3 regions of the Streptomyces javensis genome follow, and region 1 is predicted to be linked to each of the others. Evidence: predicted binding sites of a transcription regulator. Region 1 holds the regulator's gene; each other region holds the start of a gene.
The links. Region 1 encodes HrcA, which represses chaperone genes, less so after heat shock. Its sites were predicted from a motif close to TTNGCACTCNGNNNNNCNGAGTGCNAA; they were not measured.
Positions count from the first base shown of each region.

Region 2: a site for HrcA is predicted at 4,578-4,604, ahead of groL (chaperonin GroEL). Genes of this name have one in related genera too.
Region 3: a site for HrcA is predicted at 2,717-2,743, ahead of groES (co-chaperone GroES). Genes of this name have one in related genera too.

Region 1 is NZ_BAAAIF010000065.1:11,069-17,858, forward strand. It holds gene ABD329_RS37535 (hypothetical protein) at 1-571, opposite strand, end outside; gene ABD329_RS37540 (16S rRNA (uracil(1498)-N(3))-methyltransferase) at 773-1,516, opposite strand; gene ABD329_RS37545 (nitronate monooxygenase) at 1,513-2,604, opposite strand; gene dnaJ (molecular chaperone DnaJ) at 2,807-3,940, opposite strand; gene hrcA (heat-inducible transcriptional repressor HrcA) at 3,941-4,957, opposite strand; gene ABD329_RS37560 (MBL fold metallo-hydrolase) at 5,122-5,844, shown strand; gene ABD329_RS37565 (DUF3097 domain-containing protein) at 6,042-6,790, shown strand, end outside.
Region 2 is NZ_BAAAIF010000034.1:98,764-105,553, reverse strand. It holds gene ABD329_RS27205 (DUF4031 domain-containing protein) at 1-138, opposite strand, end outside; gene ABD329_RS27200 (hypothetical protein) at 138-494, opposite strand; gene ABD329_RS27195 (MurR/RpiR family transcriptional regulator) at 614-1,576, shown strand; gene murQ (N-acetylmuramic acid 6-phosphate etherase) at 1,754-2,686, shown strand; gene groL (chaperonin GroEL) at 2,790-4,415, opposite strand; gene ABD329_RS27180 (cold-shock protein) at 4,732-4,938, opposite strand; gene ABD329_RS27175 (MoaD/ThiS family protein) at 5,347-5,625, opposite strand; gene thrC (threonine synthase) at 5,622-6,790, opposite strand, start outside.
Region 3 is NZ_BAAAIF010000044.1:56,690-63,479, reverse strand. It holds gene ABD329_RS31385 (class I SAM-dependent methyltransferase) at 447-1,649, opposite strand; gene ABD329_RS31380 (polysaccharide deacetylase family protein) at 1,641-2,672, shown strand; gene groES (co-chaperone GroES) at 2,892-3,200, shown strand; gene groL (chaperonin GroEL) at 3,295-4,920, shown strand; gene ABD329_RS31365 (SDR family NAD(P)-dependent oxidoreductase) at 5,047-5,820, opposite strand; gene ABD329_RS31360 (MOSC domain-containing protein) at 5,918-6,604, opposite strand; gene ABD329_RS31355 (LysR family transcriptional regulator) at 6,684-6,790, shown strand, end outside.

The DNA.
Region 1 (6,790 bases):
CGCCCTCGGTGGTCGGATGCTCCCAGGGGTGGCTGCGGGTCGGCTCCGGGGCCTCCGTGGTCCGGTGCTCCCAAGGGTGGCTACGGGTCGGCTCGGGGGCCTCGGTCGTCCGGTGCTCCCAAGGGTGGCTACGGGTCGGCTCAGGGGGCTCCGTGGTCCGGTGCTCCCAAGGGTGACTGCGGGTCGGCCGGGGGCTCTCGGTGTCCGAGCCGCCGCCCTGGCACTCCCCGATCACATTCGCCTCGAAGACCTTCCGGCCGTCCACCTGGCCGGTCAAGTCGCCCCGGACGCAGTGGTCCTCCCGGACGTAGGTGACCCGGCCCCTGATCCTGACGTCCTTGTCGTTGTCGGTCCTGCCGTGGCAGTCCACCCGTGCGTCGGTCTCCCCGGCCCGCTCGCTCCGCGAGGGCGAAGCGGCACCCGCCGTACGGCCGTTCCTGAACTCGGCGTTGCAGCTCATCCAGCGGACGTCGACACCGCCCCGTTCCAACGCCTCGGTGGCGACCTGGTCCGTGGTGATCGCGACCGTCACGGAGCTGATGCCGCCGCCCGTGGGCTCACATGCCGTCACCGCGACCACCGCCGCGCCGACCGCCGCGACGGCGAAGAGCGCCGGTCCCCGTCTTGTCCGTCGTGCCTGCCGTGTCCGTCGTGCCTGCCTTGCCTGGCTCAATACCCCCATGGGGGGTAGGTTCCCATCGGCCGGCGCGAACCGGAAGGCCGTCCTCGGCCAGGTGCGAACGTACCCGGCGAGGAGCCCTGGAGGGGCCTCTCAGCCCCAGCGGCCGGTGCGGCCGAGCAGCAGCGCGGCGGCCGCCGTTCCGGCCGTGGAGGTGCGCAGCACGCTCGGACCCAGCCGGTACGGCCGTGCGCCCGCCTCGGCGAAGGTGGCCAACTCCTCCGGGGATACGCCCCCTTCGGGGCCGACGACCAGCACGATCTCGCCACTCGCGGGCAGTTGGGCCGTCGCGAGCGGCTCACCGCCCTCCTCGTGGAGCACGGCGGCGAATCGGGCCTCGGCGAGCAGCCGGGCGACCTGCCGGGTCGTCATCGCGTCCGTGACCTCGGGGAAGGTCAGCCGACGCGACTGCTTGCCCGCCTCCCGAGCGGTCGACCGCCACTTGCCGAGCGCCTTGAGGCCCCGTTCGCCCTTCCACTGGGTGACGCAGCGGGCGGCCGACCACGGCACGACGGCGTCCACGCCCGTCTCCGTCATGGTCTCCACCGCCAGTTCGCCCCGGTCGCCCTTGGGCAGCGCCTGGACGACGGTGATCCTCGGGTCCGGGGCGGTCTCCCGGCGCACCTCGTCCACCGCGACCTCCAGCCGGTCCTTGCCCTCTACGGCCGCCACGGTGCCCTGGACGCCCGTACCGTGGCCGTCCGTCAGCACCACCGGCTCACCGACGCGCAGCCGCCTTACGGACACCGCGTGGCGCCCCTCCGGGCCCTCCAGCCGGACCCGGGCCCCCGCGGCCGCCCCCGCCAGGGAGTCGGCCACGAACACCGGGGCGGTCACGACACCGCACCCCGCTGGGGCTGAAGCCCCAACGCGGCCCGCGCCGCGTCGAGTTCCACCGCGAGCGTCTCCACCAGCCGCGCGGCGGGCAGCTCACGCGCCAGCCGGTGGCCCTGTCCGGCCCACAGCGCCATCCCCTGGGGGTCACCCGCCTTGGCGGCCGCCTTACGGAGGCCGGAGGTCATGTGGTGCAGCTGGGGGTAGGCGGCGGGCGCGTACGGGGCGTGCTCGCGCATGAAGCGGTTGACCAGGCCCCGGGCCGGGCGCCCGGAGAAGGCCCGGGTCAACTCGGTGCGGCCGAACAGCGGATCCGTCATCGCCTGCTTGTGCAGGGCGTTCGCCCCGGACTCGGGGCACACCAGGAACGCGGTCCCCAGCTGGGCCGCGACCGCGCCCGCGGACAGCGCGGCGGCGATCTGCGAACCGCGCATGATCCCGCCCGCCGCGATGATCGGGATCTGGACGTATTCACGGACCAACGTGATCAGCGACAGCAGCCCGAGCCCGACGCCCATCCCGTCCGCGGCCGGGTCATTGCTGTACGTGCCCTGGTGGCCGCCGGCCTCCACACCCTGCACACAGACGGCGTCGGCGCCCGCCCACTGGGCGGTCTGCGCCTCGACGGGCGAGGTCACGGTGACGACCGTACGGGTGCCGACCTTGGCGAGGGCGTCGAGAACGGCGCGGGTCGGGCAGCCGAAGGTGAACGAGACGACCGGAACGGGGTTGTCGAGCAGCACGGCCAGCTTGGCGTCGTACGCGTCGTCCGAGCCCGACTCCGGGTCGCCCAGCGAGGTCTCGTACCAGGCCGCCTCGCCCGCGAGCCGCTCGCCGTAGGCCGCGACGGCGGCCGGGTCGGGGTTGGGCGGCTGCGGCATGAACAGATTCATGCCGAAGGGCCGGTCGGTCAGCCCCCGCAGCTGTTTGATCTCTTCATACATCGCCTCCGGCGTCTTGTAGCCGGCGGCGAGGAAACCGAGGCCACCGGCCTCGGAGACAGTGGCGGCGAGCTGCGGGCAGGAGGCTCCACCCGCCATCGGCGCCTGCACGATCGGGTACCGGTAAAGATCGGTCAGCGCGGAGGACATGGCCACATCGTGTCATGCCCTCCGCACCGGCTCACCACCGGATCAAGGGCGCCGCGGAGATCAGCGGCTCCGCGCGGGCCGTCTCCCGGCCCGGCGCGCCTACCGCCCGTTGAACGCGTCCTTCAACCGCGAGAACAACCCTTGCTGCCCCGGCTTGCCGCACTCCCCCGGGGGCCAACCCCCGTACCCCCGGCCGAAGCGCCTACCGCCCGTTGAACGCGTCCTTCAACCGCGAGAACAACCCTTGCTGCCCCGGCTTGAACTCGCCGGTCGGGCGCTCCTCGCCGCGCAGCTTGGACAGCCGCCGCAGCAGCTCCTCCTGCTCCGGGTCCAGCTTGGTCGGGGTGGTCACCTCGACGTGCACGATCAGGTCGCCCCGGCCGCCGCCCCGCAGATGGGTGACGCCGCGCTGGTGCAGCGGGACCGACTGGCCGGACTGGGTGCCGGGCCGGATGTCGATCTCCTCCAGGCCGTCCAGCGTCTCCAGCGGCACCTTGGTGCCGAGGGCCGCCGCAGTCATCGGGATCGTCACCGTGCAGTGCATGTCGTCACCGCGCCGCTGGAAGACGGGGTGCGGCACCTCGTGGATCTCCACGTACAGGTCGCCCGCCGGGCCGCCGCCCGGTCCGACCTCGCCCTCACCGGCCAGCTGGATCCTGGTGCCGTTGTCCACACCGGCGGGGATCTTCACCGTAAGGGTGCGCCGGGAGCGGATCCGGCCGTCGCCCGCGCACTCCGGGCACGGGGTCGGCACCACGGTGCCGAAGCCCTGGCACTGGGGGCACGGCCGCGAGGTCATGACCTGGCCCAGGAAGGACCGCGTCACCTGGGAGACCTCACCGCGACCACGGCACATGTCACAGGTCTGCGCCGAGGTGCCCGGCGCCGCGCCCTCGCCGCTGCACGTCGTGCAGACGACCGCGGTGTCGACCTGGATGTCCTTGGTGGTCCCGAACGCGGCCTCGCTCAGCTCCACGTCCAGCCGGATCATCGCGTCCTGACCGCGCCGGGTCCGGGAACGCGGACCGCGCTGCGAGGCGGTGCCGAAGAACGCGTCCATGATGTCGGAGAAGTTGCCGAAACCCGCGCCGAAGCCGCCGGCGCCACCGCCGCCGGGCCCCGCGTTCGGGTCCCCGCCCAGGTCGTAGACCTGCTTCTTCTGCGGGTCCGACAAGACCTCGTAAGCGGCGTTGATCTCCTTGAACCGCTCCTGGGTCTTCGGATCCGGGTTCACGTCCGGATGCAGCTCGCGGGCGAGCCGCCGGAATGCCTTCTTGATCTGGTCCTGCGAGGCATCACGAGGCACGCCCAGGACTGCGTAGTAGTCCGTCGCCACTTACGACTCCGCCAGGATCTGTCCGACGTAACGTGCCACTGCGCGTACCGCTCCCATCGTTCCGGGGTAGTCCATGCGGGTCGGTCCGACCACGCCGAGTTTGGCGACCGCCTCGTCGCCGGAACCGTAGCCGACCGCGACGACCGAGGTGGCAGTCAGCCCCTCGTGAGCATTCTCATGCCCGATCCGCACGGTCATACCCGAGTCCTTGGCCTCGCCCAGCAGCTTGAGGAGGACGACCTGCTCCTCGAGTGCCTCCAGAACGGGCCGGATCGTCAGGGGGAAATCATGCACGAAACGCGTGAGGTTCGCGGTGCCGCCGATCATCAGCCGCTCCTCGGTCTCCTCCACGAGCGTCTCGAGCAAGGTCGACAGTACGATCGAGACGGTCCCCCGGTCCTCCTGTTCGAAGGACTCCGGAAGATCCTGCACCAACTGCGGCACATCCGCGAAACGCCGCCCCACGACCCGGCTGTTGAGCCGGGCACGCAGATCGGCGAGCGAATCCTCGGTGACCGGGGTGGGGCAGTCGACCATGCGCTGCTCCACCCGCCCCGTGTCGGTGATCAACACCAGCATCACCCGGGCCGGGGCCAGCGGGAGCAGCTCCACATGGCGCACCGTCGAACGGGTCAGCGACGGATACTGCACCACCGCCACCTGCCGGGTCAGCTGCGCCAGCAGCCGGACCGTGCGCCCCACCACGTCGTCGAGGTCGACCGCACCGTCCAGGAAGTTCTGAATGGCCCGCCGCTCCGGGCTGGACAGTGGCTTGACTCCGGCCAGCTTGTCCACGAAGAGGCGATAGCCCTTGTCCGTGGGGATCCGCCCGGCGCTCGTATGCGGCTGGGCGATGAAGCCCTCGTCCTCCAGAGCGGCCATGTCATTACGCACCGTGGCCGGGGAGACCCCCAGCCGGTGCCGCTCGGTGAGCGCCTTGGAGCCGACCGGCTCCTCCGTCCCCACATAGTCCTGGACAATGGCACGCAGCACCTCGAGTCTGCGTTCGCTGAGCACCCCGCGCACCTCCAGTCCAGCGGTCTCATCAGGTCGTCCGTCTGGCACTCACCGGGCACGAGTGCCAAAGCCCCTCCGCCAGTGTACGGCGGGGTGCGGTGGCATGGGCAAGAGCCGCCGCTGGCAGCAACTCTCCCCCATCCCCGTTGAGCTAGCGTCGCGGTATGGAGACGTGTTGGGAAGAGGCGGGCTGGGAGCGGCTCGCGCCCGGTGTGGCCCGCCGTCGGATGCCGGAGTGGGACGAGACGGTCGGCGTGGTCGTCGGACGCACCGACATCCTCGTCGTGGACACCGGCGCGACCCTGCGCGCCGGGGCCGAGCTGCGCTCCGGGATCACCCGGCTGACCGGCCGCCGCCCCACCCGGATCGCGCTCACCCATCCGCACTTCGACCATGTCCTGGGCTCGGCCGCCTTCGCGGGCTGCGAGGTCTACGGAGCCACGGGCCTGGACGGGCTGCTGCGCCGCGAGCGGGAGGCGCTGCGCGAGGACGCCATCCGCCACGGGGTGGACCGGGACGCCGCCACCGAGGCGGTGGACCATCTGGTCTCCCCGCACCACCTGGTCTGCGGGGAGCTCAGCCTGGACCTCGGCGGCCGTACGGTGCTGCTGGCCAATGTGGGGCCCGGTCACACCGCCCATGACCTGGCCGTCCTGGTGCCCGGTCGGCCCGAGGTGGTCTTCTGCGGCGATCTGGTGGAGGAGTCCGGGACGCCCCAGGCCGGTCCCGACGCGATCCCCGGCCACTGGCCCGCCGCCCTCGACCGGCTGCTCGCCCTCGGCAGCGCGGACGCGCGGTACGTCCCGGGGCACGGCTCCGTGGTGGACGCCGCGTTCGTACGGGCCCAACGCGACGAACTGGCCGCCCGCTTCGGCGTGTCCGGCTGACCGTCGCTCCAGTCGCTCGTTCCAGTCACTCGCTCTAGTCGTTCGCCTAGGGCTGTCCGGCGGACCACGCGGGCAGGGGCTGGGGCGGTGTGGGGAACAACCCGCCGCAGGCATCAAGATCCGCCGGACACCCCTGGTCGTTCGGCCAGTTGTGCGCCTGCGGGAGCGGGTGGCCGGCGCGCGCTATCGTCATCCGGATGCGACAGTACGACCCGGACCTGACCCCGCCCTGGAAGCGGCAGCGGCCCGCCCCCGAGGTCCCCGCCGAACCGGACCTCGTCGTGGAGGAGGTCACCACCGGATTCTGTGGTGCGGTGATCCGCTGCGAGAAGACCGCCCAGGGTCCGACGGTCACTCTGGAGGACCGCTTCGGCAAACATCGCGTCTTCCCCATGGAGCCGCGCGGTTTTCTGCTCGAGGGGCGCGTCGTCACGCTCGTACGCCCGCGCGCGGCGGCCCCCAGCGCGCCGCAGCGCACGGCCTCGGGGTCGATCGCCGTGCCGGGAGCCCGTGCGAGGGTCGCCCGCGCGGGGCGCATCTATGTCGAGGGGCGCCATGACGCGGAGCTGGTCGAGCGGGTCTGGGGCGACGATCTGCGCATCGAGGGCGTCGTCGTGGAGTACCTGGAGGGCGTCGACGACCTGCCCGCCATCGTTGACGACTTCGCCCCCGGCCCGGACGCCCGGCTCGGCGTCCTCGTCGACCATCTGGTGACGGGCTCCAAGGAGTCCCGCATCGCCGCGCAGGTCACCGGCGAGCATGTGCTGGTCCTCGGCCACCCCTACATCGACATCTGGGAGGCCGTGAAGCCGTCCTCGCTCTCCATCCCGGCCTGGCCGACGGTGCCGCACGGCCAGGACTGGAAGAAGGGCGTCTGCCGCGCCCTGGGCTGGCCGGAGAACACCGGGGCCGCCTGGCAGCGGATCCTGTCCTCGGTCCACTCCTA
Region 2 (6,790 bases), on a different contig from region 1:
GTCACGGTCGAAGCCCCGGCGCGGGGCGCCGATGCGGGCGGCGAAGGCGTGGAGTTCGGCGTAGGAGACATCGCTGACGAGGTGGGACCACAGGCGGCCGTGGCCCGGCCACGCGGGCGGGTCGATCAGGACGGCCATCAGAGGGTGGTGCCCAGCGAGCCCACGGGCGCCACCGCGACCGCCGTCTTGCCGCAGACCCAGTGCGGGTCGGGGCCCAACTCGGGCTCCACGTCGAGGGCGTGGAGGTCGCCGCCGGTGGTGCAGACGGGGCACAGCGGCCAGCGGCCGTACCGCTCCAGCAGGGCGTCCTGGACATCCTGGGCAACCAGACCGGCCACGTACGCGACGCCTTCCGGCCATTGCTCGACCCACCACCGCCGGTGCGCGATCGCGTCTTCGACCAGCGAGACGATGTCGGCGCGGGCCACCTCCCCCGCCGCGAGGTCGGCCAGGACGAGGGCGCGGGCCGCGTGCAGTGCCTGTTCGAGCTTCATGGGTCCCATTGTCACCTTTGCTTCCTCCCGCCGCCTGTTCGCTTCGTCCTGGGTCACGGTCCGCCGCGTCGTTCGCCCGGAGGGTTGACGGGCACCGTGGCCGGAAATAGTTTTCGCTGGTGAGTAGCGACCTGAAGGAAACTTTCATGCCTCCTCCACAGCCCGACGCCACACCACCCACACCACCCACACTCGCCCCACCCGCCCCGGCCGCCCTCGCCGCCAAGGTCCGCACGTTAGCCCCCTCCATGACCCGGTCCATGCACCGCGTCGCCGAAGCCGTCGCGGGCGATCCGGCCGGTTGCGCGGCGCTCACCGTCACCGGGCTCGCCGAGCGGACCGGCACCAGTGAGGCCACCGTCGTCCGCACCTCCCGGCTGCTCGGCTACCCCGGATACCGGGATCTGCGCCTCGCGCTCGCCGCGCTCGCCGCCCAGCAGGCCGCCGGCCGGGCCCCGGCCGTCACCGCGGACATCGCGGTGGACGATCCGATCGCCGACGTGGTCACCAAGCTGGCGCGGGAGGAGCAGCAGTGCCTCGCCGACACCGCCGCCGGACTGGACACCAGCCAGGTCGAGGCGGCCGTCTCCGCGCTGGCCGCCGCCCGCCGGATCGATGTGTACGGGGTCGGGGCGTCCAGCCTCGTCGGCCAGGACCTGGTCCAGAAGCTGCTGCGCATCGGGCTGATAGCCCACGCCCACGCCGATCCGCACCTCGCGGTCACCAACGCGGTCCAGCTGCACTCCGGCGACGTCGCCATCGCGATCACCCACTCCGGGCGCACGACGGACGTCATCGAGCCGCTGCGGGTGGCCTTCGAGCACGGGGCGACCACCGTCGCGATCACCGGACGGCCGAACGGCGAGGTCGCGCAGTACGCGGACCTGGTGCTCACCACCTCCACCGCCCGCGAGAGCGAGCTGCGCCCGGCGGCCATGGCCAGCCGGACCAGCCAGCTGCTGGTGGTGGACTGCCTGTTCATAGGGGTCGCCCAGCGGACGTACGAATCGGCGGCGCCCGCGCTCTCCGCGTCGTACGAGGCGCTCGCGCACCGCCACGATCCGCGCCCCGGGCAGCGCTGAGCCCGGCCGGTCCCGGGAATCGCTGAACCCGGCCGGTCCCGGGCACCGCCGAGCCCCGCCGGTCGCGCCCGCGCGCGCCCACCCCCGATACCCGTCACTGATTCGCCCGGTGACCGCCCTTCCAAGTCACCGTCACCCCCACCCTCACGCTGACGTACCGGAAAGAGCCGCTTCGCCATGACTACCGCCGACTCCGCACGGCTCCGCGCCCAGCTCGACACCCTGACCACCGAGGCGTTCCGCCCCGAACTCGCCGAGATCGACCGGCTCGAAACCCTCGAGATCGCCCGGATCATGAACGCGGAGGACGCCGCCGTCCCCACCGCCGTCGCCGGTCAGCTCCCCCGTATCGCCGCCGCCATCGACGCCATCGCCGCGCGGATGTCCCGTGGCGGCCGCCTCCTCTATACGGGCGCGGGCACCGCCGGACGGCTCGGGGTGCTCGACGCGAGCGAGTGCCCGCCCACCTTCAACACCCGGCCCGAACAGGTCGTCGGGGTGATCGCGGGCGGCCCGGACGCCATGGTGACCTCGGTCGAGGGCGCGGAGGACAGCGCGGAGCTGGCCGCCCGGGACCTCGACCGGCTCGGGATCGGGCCCGACGACACCGTGGTCGGCGTCTCGGCCTCCGGCCGCACCCCGTACGCCGTGGGCGCGGTCGAGCACGCCCGGCGGCGCGGCGCGCTCACCGTCGGGCTGTCCTGCAACGCCGGATCGGCGCTCGCCGCCGCGGCCGACCACGGCATCGAGATCATCGTGGGCCCTGAGCTGCTCACCGGCTCGACCCGGCTGAAGGCGGGCACGGCCCAGAAGCTGGTGCTCAACATGATCTCGACCATCACCATGATCCGGCTGGGCAAGACCTTCGGGAATCTGATGGTCGATGTGCGCGCCTCCAACGACAAGCTGCGGGCCCGTTCGCGGAGGATCGTCTCCCTGGCGACCGGCGCCTCCGACGAACGGATCGAGAGCGCGCTGGCGGCCACGGACGGCGAGGTGAAGAACGCGATCCTCACCATCCTGGGCGAGGTGGACGCCCCGACCGCCGAGAAGCTGCTCACCGAGGCACACGGCCATCTGCGCGCCGCCCTGGAGGCCGCCACGGGCTGACGCACGGGCCCGGACACGCCGTCGGGGCGGCACCCCTGGGAGAGGGTGCCGCCCCGACGTCTCGGACGGTACGACCGACCGGCGAACGAACGCGCCGAGTCGATCAGAAGTCCATGTCACCGCCCGGCATGCCGCCCGGAGCGCCCGCCGGGGCGGCCTTCTCCGGCTTGTCGGCGATGACGGCCTCGGTGGTGAGGAACAGCGCGGCGATCGACGCGGCGTTCTGGAGCGCGGAGCGCGTGACCTTGGCCGGGTCGATGATGCCCTCGGCGATCAGGTCCACGTACTCACCGGTCGCGGCGTTGAGGCCGTGACCCGGGGTCAGGTTGCGCACCTTCTCGACCACGACGCCGCCCTCGAGACCGGCGTTGACCGCGATCTGCTTCAGCGGGGCCTCCAGGGCCAGGCGCACGGCCTGGGCACCGGTGGCCTCGTCGCCCTCGAGCTCCAGCTTCTCGAAGACCGAGACGGTCTGGAGCAGGGCCACGCCACCACCGGCGACGATGCCCTCCTCGACGGCGGCCTTGGCGTTGCGCACCGCGTCCTCGATGCGGTGCTTGCGCTCCTTGAGCTCGACCTCGGTGGCGGCACCGGCCTTGATGACGGCCACGCCGCCGGCCAGCTTCGCCAGGCGCTCCTGGAGCTTCTCGCGGTCGTAGTCCGAGTCCGAGTTCTCGATCTCGGCGCGGATCTGGTTGACGCGGCCCTGCACCTGCTCGGTGTCGCCGGCGCCGTCCACGATCGTGGTCTCGTCCTTGGTGACCGTGATCTTGCGGGCGCGGCCGAGCAGGTCGAGACCGGCGTTCTCCAGCTTGAGGCCGACCTCCTCGGAGATGACGGTGCCACCGGTGAGGATGGCGATGTCGCCGAGCATGGCCTTACGGCGGTCACCGAAGCCCGGGGCCTTGACGGCGACGGACTTGAAGGTGCCACGGATCTTGTTGACGACCAGGGTCGCCAGGGCCTCGCCCTCGACGTCCTCGGCGATGATCAGCAGCGGCTTGCCCGACTGCATGACCTTCTCGAGCAGCGGGAGGAGGTCCTTCACGCTGCTGATCTTGGAGTTGACGATCAGGATGTACGGGTCGTCGAGCGACGCCTCCATACGCTCCATGTCCGTCGCGAAGTACGGGGAGATGTAGCCCTTGTCGAAGCGCATGCCCTCGGTGAGCTCGAGCTCGAGCCCGAAGGTCTGCGACTCCTCGACGGTGATGACACCTTCCTTGCCGACCTTGTCCATCGCCTCGGCGATGAGCTCACCGATCTGGGTGTCGGCGGCGGAGATGGAGGCGGTGGAGGCGATCTGCTCCTTGGTCTCCACGTCCTTGGCCTGCTCGAGAAGCTGGGCGGAGACGGCCTCGACGGCCTTCTCGATGCCGCGCTTGAGCGCCATCGGGTTGGCGCCCGCGGCGACGTTGCGGAGGCCCTCCTTGACCAGCGCCTGGGCGAGGACGGTCGCGGTCGTCGTGCCGTCACCGGCGACGTCGTCCGTCTTCTTCGCGACCTCCTTGACCAGCTCGGCGCCGATCTTCTCGTACGCGTCCTCGAGCTCGATCTCCTTGGCGATGGACACACCATCGTTGGTGATCGTGGGGGCGCCCCACTTCTTCTCGAGGACGACGTTGCGGCCCTTGGGGCCGAGGGTGACCTTGACGGCGTCGGCGAGCTGGTTCATCCCGCGCTCGAGGCCGCGCCGCGCCTCCTCGTCGAACGCGATGATCTTGGCCATGTGAAGTGGTCCTCCCAGAGACGGGGTGGATTGCTCCGGACCGCGCTGGCGCCCGCGACGGACGACCTGCCTGCCGCGCGGTTCCTTACCCCGCATGGCCTGGCGGGCCTCACCGACCCGGTCCTTCTGTCACTCTCAACGTCAGAGTGCTAACGCCAATGATTAGCACTCGGACCCATCGAGTGCAAGCGGCATTGCGCTCATGCGCCCTTGCGCCAAGCCGCTGATGATCAGCGCGGACACGCCGAAGGGCCCGTACCCTGTTCGGGACACGGACCCTTCAGACTTGTTCGTTCAGCTGCGTCGCGTCGGCGCGTCAGCCTACGGCCACGCGGACCATGTCGGCCTGCGGGCCCTTCTGACCCTGCGAGATCTCGAACTCGACCCGCTGGCCTTCCTCGAGGGTGCGGTACCCGTCCATCTGGATCGCGCTGTAGTGGACGAACACGTCCGCACCACCGTCGACCGCGATGAAGCCGTACCCCTTCTCCGCGTTGAACCACTTGACGGTGCCCTGAGCCATTCCTAACTCCCCTATTGCTGGCCCTTGCGCAGGACCGCACTCCGCGGACCCGGGTCAGACCTCACCCCCCGGATGTGGGGGGTGTGCGCCGGAACGCGTCGACCGCCGCTGAATGTATCCGTCCCAACGCCCTCTGCAACAGGTCAATCGGACGAGAATTCTGGGCACGGTCGAACGGTTAAAAGTGAGGAATTATGTGAAGTTCGGGCAAGCCGGGCCGGACATAAGGAACCAACCCGGCAATTCGTGCTCACACTTTACGCACAACTTGACGAGTTCTCATATGTGGCTCCGACCCCGGAGCCGTCGGGGAATCCGGGCAACTGTATCGCGATTCCACACACGGAATCGCCCCGTCCGGTTGTCCCCGGACGGGGCGATGCCAAAGGTGAGGAGGGGGACGCGGGGTCAGCAGCCGCCCGCGACCGCCGGGATGATCGAGATCCCGGCGCCGTCCGGGGTCGCCGTGGCCAGGCCGTCGGCGAAGCGGACGTCGTCGTCGTTGACGTAGACGTTCACGAAGCGGCGGAGCTTGCCGGTGTCGTCCAGGACGCGGGCCGAGATGCCCGCGTGGTTCTTCTCCAGGTCCGCCAGGACCTCGGCGAGGGTCGCGCCCTCGGCCGGGACCTCGGCCTGACCGCCGGTGTAGGTGCGGAGGATGGTCGGGATTCGGACGTTGACGCTCATGCGAGGCCAGCCTCTCGGAACGAGTCAAGGGTGGGGCGGATGATGGCGGAGGGACCCGTGGTGGGGGCCACCGCGTCGAGGGTCTTGAGGCCGTCGCCGGTGTTGAGCACGACGGTCGTCAGGGACGGGTCGAGCAGACCGTCCTCGATCAGCTTCTTGGTCACGCCGACGGTCACGCCGCCCGCGGTCTCCGCGAAGATCCCCTCGGTGCGGGCCAGCAGCTTGATGGCGTCGACGATCTGCTCGTCGTTCACGTCCTCCACCGCGCCACCCGTACGGCGGGCGATGTCCAGGACGTACGGGCCGTCCGCGGGGTTGCCGATGGCCAGCGACTTGGCGATGGTCCGCGGCTTCTGCGGCCGGACGACGTCATGGCCGGCCTTGAAGGCGGCGGAGACCGGGGAGCAGCCCTCGGCCTGGGCGCCGAAGATCTTGTAGGGCCGGTCCTCGACCAGACCGATCGCGATCAGCTCCTTCAGCCCCTTGTCGATCTTGGTGAGCTGGGAGCCGGAGGCGATCGGGACGACGATCTGGTCCGGCAGCCGCCAGCCGAGCTGCTCGCAGATCTCGTACGCCAGGGTCTTGGAGCCCTCGCCGTAGTACGGCCGCAGATTGACGTTGACGAAGCCCCAGCCCTCGCCCGCCGGGTCGCCGATCAGCTCGCTACAGAAGCGGTTGACGTCGTCGTAGGTGCCCTCGATGCCGACCAGCTCACCGCCGTAGACCGCGGCCATGACGACCTTGCCCGCCTCCAGGTCGTGCGGGATGAAGACGCAGGAGCGGAAGCCCGCGCGGGCGGCCGCGGCGCCCACCGCCCCGGCGAGGTTGCCGGTGGAGGAGCAGGAGAGGGTGGTGAAGCCGAAGGTGCGGGCGGCCTGGACGGCGATGGCGACGACCCGGTCCTTGAAGGAGTGGGTCGGGTTCCCGGAGTCGTCCTTGATGTGCAGCTCACCGGTCACGCCGAGCTCACGGGCGAGGTGGTCGGCCTTGACCAGCTGGGTGAAGCCGGGGTTCAGGCTCGGCAGATCCGCCACGTCCGCGGGGACGGGCAGCAGCGGGGCGTAGCGCCAGATGCTGTTCGGACCCGCCTCGATCTGCCGGCGCAGCCCCTCCGGGTCGCCGGCCGGGAGCTCGTACGCGACCTCGAGGGGCCCGAAACAGGCCT
Region 3 (6,790 bases), on a different contig from region 1:
CGGTGTCTGGGGCGGGGCCGCGGTTTTGTCTCGCCCCTGGATGCCGGGGGCGAGGTGCCGACCGTCGCCGCGTGCTCGGCTCACTGCCCGGGGCGCCGACCGCGCCACCCGCGACGCGCCCGGGGCCCGGGGCGCAGCCCTCGCGTGGTGGAGCCGCGTATGGGTGCTGCGGGAAGGGGCGGGGCGGGGGACAGCCCACCGCGGGCGATGTTCGTGCGCATCTGGGGCGTCCGGCCGGTGTCTGGGGCGGGGCCGCGGTTTTGTCTCGCCCCTGGACCCCGGGGGCCAGGTGCCGACCGTCGTCGTGCTCGGCTCACCGCCCGGGGCGCCGACCGCGCCACCCGCGACGCGCCCGGGGCCCGGGGCGGAGCCCTCGCGCGGCGGAGCCCCCGCGCGGCGGAGCCGCGTATCGGTGCTGCGATGAAGAGAGCCGCCCGCCGCGGGCGTCAAGGGCCGGTGGGCAGGGGCTGGGCCGGGTGGCCCAGGAGCATCGTGGGGGAGCCCGCCGACCGCGTCAGCACGATCGTGCACGCGTTCCCACCCTCAAGCCGCAGCTTCTTGCGGAGCTGCTCCGGCTCGACCGCCGACCCGCGCTTCTTGATGGTCGCGACGCCCACCTCCCGCTCCCGCAACAGCGCCTTGAGCTTCTTCAGGTTGAACGGCAGCACATCCGTGATCTCGTACGCGGTGGCGAACGGCGTCGGACGCAGCTCGTCCGTGGTGATGTAGGCGATCGTCGGGTCGATCAGACGGCCGCCGACGCGGGCCGCCACATCGGCCACGAGGTGGGCGCGGATGACGGCGCCGTCCGGCTCGTAGAGCCAGCGGCCGACCGGGCCGGGCTCGGGGTCGGGGAGGAACGGGGTGCCGATCAGGGAGTGGCCGCTCGGCAGCAGCGTGGCGCGGCGCAGCCCGGGGCGGGCGGTGCCGAACCACAGGACGGCCTCCTTCACATGGCCGTGGTCCGAGATCCACTCGGCCTCCGCGTCCTCGGGTACCGCCTCGTGCGGCACGCCGGGGGCGATCTTGAGGGCGGCGCGCGGCGTGGTGCGGGCGGCCTCGACGGCCCAGGAGAGGGGCGGGGAGTACGCCTCGGGGTCGAAGACGCGGCCCCGGCCGCCGCGCCGGGCCGGGTCGACGAAGACCGCGTCGAAGTCGCGGGTGTCGACCTCGGTGACATCGGCGCAGCGGACCTCGATGAGCTCGGCCAGGCCGAGCGCCTCGGCGTTGGCGCGGGTGACGGCGCAGGTCAGCGGGTCGCGATCGACGGCGAGCACGGAGATCCCGGCGCGGGCGAGCGCGATCGCGTCGCCGCCGATGCCGCAGCACAGATCGGCCATCCGACGGACGCCGAACCCCGCGAAGCGGGAGGCGCGGTACGCGGCCACGGAGGTGCGGGTGGACTGCTCGACGCCGTTCGGCGTGAAGTACATGCGGTACGCGTCCTCGGGGCCGAATTTGGCCGCCGCCCGCTGCCGCAGCGCGGCCTGGGTCAGGGCCGCCGAGACCAGCGCCGGGGGATGGTCGCGGCGCAGCCGCGTCGCGGTGGCGAGTTCCTTCGCCGGGTCGTAGTCGCGGAGCGCGGAGAGCAGCGCCTGCCCCTCGTCGCCGAGCAGTGAATCGAAGGCGTCAACGTCCACATGGCCCATTCTCTCCGCTCCCAAGGGAGCATTCGCACCCCGCTCGGCGCGCGGGCCGGCGCCATAGAGCTGAAGATCGCTTTTGTGATGATGATCAAGGCTGGTCTTTCAAGGTGTCTGGTTCTCACCGCCGCGGCGGCCGTGCTCGCCGGCTGCGGGGCGCTCGGCTCTTCGGAGCCGCACACCCGGACGGGGAAGGCGGCCGGTCTGCTGGAGTCGGCCTCCGCCGGTCCGCACACCGCGTCCGGGACGTCCGGGCCGCCGTCGTCGGCGGGGAGCGGGCACGAGGACGGCGCGCCGCCATCGGGTCCGGCGGCGGGCTCCGCCTCGGCGGGGTTCCCGGACGCGTACCGCCGCTGGGGGCTGGACCGGCCCCTGACCCCGCCGCCGCCCCCGCCCTCGGTCAAGCCACCGCTCGCCGCGGTGTGGCCACCGGTACCCGGACTGGCGACGGTCATCCGCCGGGTCGCCACCACCGATCGGGTGGTTTTCCTGACGCTCGACGACGGGATCGAGAAGGACCCGGCCTTCGTCGACCAGGCCCGGGACCTCGGTCTGCCGTTCACGCAGTTCCTGGAGGACGAGGTGATCGGCGACCACTACGACTACTTCCGCCGGCTGCGTGAGCTCGGGAACCGGATCGGCAACCACACCCTCACCCACCCCGAGCTCGCGGGCCAGGGCTACGAATTCCAGCTCCATGAGATCTGCGGTCAGCAGGACGTCCTGCACTACCGCCTCGGCCTGGAGCCCCACCTCTTCCGTCCGCCTTACGGGGACTACGACCGGGACACGCTGCGGGCGGCGGCGGACTGCGGGCTGGCGAAGGCGGTGCTGTGGAGTGCGGAGATGGAGCCCGATGGACTGGTGTACCGCTCGGGCGGCGGGCTCCGGCCAGGGGACATCATCCTCGCCCACTTCCGCGGCCCGGACATGTTGAAGGGCGCGACGATGACCGACATGATCACTTCGCTGCTGCGGGAGGTTCAGGCGCAGGGGTTCGCGGTGGCTCGGCTGGAGGACTACATCTGACCTCCACCACATCCGGCCTCCACCTGAGGCCGCCACCGCGTCGCTTGGCACTCTAGTTGACTGAGTGCTAACCGCGTCATAATGTCGAGGCTGGCACTCGGGACCGATGAGTGCCAGGGATACAGCGACGGGCAGGTCCGGCACCCGCGACGACGGATCCACCTGGTCGCCACCTCAGACAGTTGACCCCGTGAGATCTCCGAAGGGGGAGGTCGGATCGTGACGACCACCAGCTCCAAGGTTGCCATCAAGCCGCTCGAGGACCGCATTGTGGTCCAGCCGCTCGACGCCGAGCAGACCACGGCTTCGGGCCTGGTCATTCCGGACACCGCCAAGGAAAAGCCCCAGGAGGGCGTCGTCCTGGCCGTGGGCCCGGGCCGCTTCGAGGACGGCAAGCGCCTTCCGCTCGACGTCTCCGTCGGTGACGTCGTGCTCTACAGCAAGTACGGCGGCACCGAGGTGAAGTACAGCGGCGAGGAGTACCTCGTCCTCTCGGCTCGCGACGTCCTCGCGATCGTCGAGAAGTAATCACCGAAGTTTTGCCTATGAGCCGTGCCCCGGTGCCCGTGTCATCTGAAACCGGGGTCGGGGCACGGCTTGTTTGAGAGGACATACGCAACTCATGGCGAAGATCCTGAAGTTCGACGAGGACGCCCGTCGCGCCCTCGAGCGCGGCGTCAACAAGCTCGCGGACACCGTCAAGGTGACCATCGGCCCCCGTGGCCGCAATGTCGTCATCGACAAGAAGTTCGGTGCCCCCACCATCACCAACGACGGTGTCACGATCGCCCGTGAGGTCGAGGTCGAGGACCCGTACGAGAACCTTGGCGCGCAGCTCGTCAAGGAGGTGGCGACCAAGACCAACGACATCGCGGGTGACGGCACCACCACGGCCACCGTGCTGGCCCAGGCGCTGGTGCGCGAGGGCCTGAAGAACGTGGCCGCCGGCGCCTCCCCGGCCGCCCTGAAGAAGGGCATCGACGCGGCAGTCAAGGCCGTCTCGGACGACCTGCTGGCCACCGCCCGCCCGATCGACGAGAAGTCCGACATCGCCGCCGTGGCCGGGCTGTCCGCCCAGGACAAGCAGGTCGGCGAGCTGATCGCCGAGGCGATGGACAAGGTCGGCAAGGACGGTGTCATCACCGTCGAGGAGTCCAACACCTTCGGTCTGGAGCTCGACTTCACCGAGGGCATGGCCTTCGACAAGGGCTACCTCTCGCCGTACATGGTCACCGACCAGGAGCGGATGGAGGCCGTCCTCGACGACCCGTACATCCTGATCCACCAGGGCAAGATCTCCTCCATCCAGGACCTGCTGCCGCTCCTGGAGAAGATCATCCAGGCCAACGCCAGCAAGCCGCTGCTGATCATCGCCGAGGACGTGGAGGGCGAGGCCCTCTCCACCCTCGTCGTCAACAAGATCCGCGGCACCTTCAACGCGGTCGCGGTGAAGGCCCCGGGCTTCGGTGACCGCCGTAAGGCCATGCTCGGCGACATCGCCACCCTTACGGGCGGCACCGTCATCGCCGAGGAGGTCGGCCTCAAGCTCGACCAGGTCGGCCTGGACGTGCTGGGCACCGCCCGCCGCGTGACCGTCACCAAGGACGACACCACGATCGTCGACGGTGGCGGCAAGGCGGACGAGGTCTCCGGCCGCGTCGCCCAGATCAAGGCCGAGATCGAGTCCACGGACTCCGACTGGGACCGCGAGAAGCTCCAGGAGCGGCTCGCCAAGCTGGCCGGCGGCGTGTGCGTGATCCGCGTGGGCGCGGCCACCGAGGTCGAGCTCAAGGAGAAGAAGCACCGTCTGGAGGACGCCATCTCCGCGACCCGCGCCGCGGTCGAGGAGGGCATCGTCTCCGGTGGTGGCTCCGCGCTGGTCCACGCCGCGAAGGTGCTGGAGAACAGCCTGGGCCTGGAGGGCGACGAGGCCACCGGTGTCGCCGTGGTCCGCCGCGCCGCGGTCGAGCCGCTGCGCTGGATCGCCGAGAACGCCGGTCTCGAGGGCTACGTGATCACCTCGAAGGTCGCCGAGCTCGAGAAGGGCCACGGCTACAACGCGGCCACCGAGGAGTACGGCGACCTGGTGAAGGCCGGCGTCATCGACCCGGTCAAGGTCACCCGCTCCGCGCTGGAGAACGCGGCGTCGATCGCCTCGCTGCTGCTCACCACCGAGACCCTGGTGGTCGAGAAGCCGGCCGAGGAAGAGGCCGAGGCCGCCGGCCACGGCCACGGTCACGCGCACTGACGCTCCGGCGTTCCGCCACAAGCAGCGCGAAGGCGCGGCCGCCCACCGGGCGGCCGCGCCTTCGTGTGTTCCGGTTCCTGTTCCGGTGCCGTCCCGGTCCCGGTGTGTTCCGGTTCCGCCGGACGGCTACCCCTTGGCCGGAGGGCGGCCGACCTTGGAGGAGATGGAGGAGAGGGCCGAGCGCGGGGCCAGCTTCGCCAGGCTCGACATCGCCTTGTAGCGCGGATCGGGGATGGACAGCGACTTGCCCCGGGCGAAATCCTTCAGCGCCGCCGTGACCAGCCGGTCCGGGTCCAGCCACATCCAGCTCGGCACGCTGGTGTCCTTGATCCCCGCCCGCGCGTGGAACTCCGTACGGACGAACCCCGGGCACAGCGCCATCAGCCGCACCCCCGAGCGCGCCAGGTCCTTCGCCGCGCCCTGCGTGAACTGCACGACCCACGCCTTGCTCGCCCCGTACGTCCCGCGCGGGAAGAAGGCCGCGACCGACGCCACGTTGATCACCCCGCCGCGCCCCCGGTCCCGCATCGTCCCGGCCCCCGCGCTGGTCAGCCGCAGCACCGCCTCGCAGTGCAGCTTCAGCATCCGCAGCTCATCGGCGATCGGCACCTCCAGATAGCGGGCGCGGTTGCCGAAACCGGCGTTGTTGACGAGCAGATCGACCGGGTGGGTACGGTCCTTCAGCCGGGCCTCGACCGCAGCGATCCCGTCATCCTCGGAGAGGTCCGCCACCAGCACGTCCGCCTCCACGCCGTGCCGGTCGTGCAGATCCGCCGCCTGCTCCCGCAGCCGCTTCTCATCGCGTGCGACGAGCACCAGATTGTGCCCGTCGGCGGCGAGCCGGCCCGCGAAGGCGGCGCCGATGCCCGCGGTGGTTCCGGTAATCAATGCAGTCGTCATACGCGCACGTTATCGGCCATGGCGGGCCCCGGCGGACCGCCGAGCGGCACCGTGAGCGATCTGCGCCGGAATGAGCGCTTCCGTCAGTCCGGATCCGTCAGATCGCCTTCGCGGACCGGTACTTCAGGGCGGTCTCCCGGGCCTCCGGATGCAGCGCCTCACCGGCCGCCAGCACCCTCGGCAGCAGCTCCCGCTCCGTGGTCTCGGCGCGGAAGAGGAACGCGACCGTCACCTCGTGGTCGGGCCGGTGCACGATCTCGACCGCGTCCCCCGAGCGGATCTCGCCGGGCTCGAGCACCCGCAGATACGCACCGGGGACGGCGGCCTGGGTGAACCGCTTGAGCCACCCCCGCTCGCCCAGCCAGCCGGCGAACGTACGGCACGGGATGCGCGGTGAGGTCACCTCCAGCAGCAGCTCGCTCCCCACCCGCCAGCGCTCGCCGACGAGGGCGCCGTTGACGTCGATACCGCTGGTGGTGAGGTTCTCGCCGAAGGCGCCGTTGGCCAGTTCGCGGCCCAGCTCCCGCTCCCAGACGTCGAGGTCCTCCCGGGCGTAGGCGTAGACGGCCTGGTCGTCGCCGCCGTGGTGGCGGAGGTCGCAGACCGAGTCACCGGCCAGACCGCTTCCGGCCCGGCCCTTCGGCCCGGGGGCCGTGACCCGTACCGGACGGTCGACGGGCCGCTTGTCGATACCGGTGCCCGCAGGGCAGTCGGTGTGGGTGCTCGGCATCGCGCGGCCGATGTTCACGGTGAGGACGGCTGGGGGGCGTGGTGTATCCGGCATGACCGCACCGTAGGACAGTCAGGCCAAAGCGTCGACGCAATATCCCGGGCCGTACCCAAGGGTCCCTTATGCTCAAGGCATGATCGAGGCCCGCCATCTCAGGGTGCTGCGCGCGGTGGCCGCCACCGGCTCCTTCTCCGCGGCCGCCCGTGAGCTCGGCTGCACCCAGCCCGCCGTCAGCCAGCA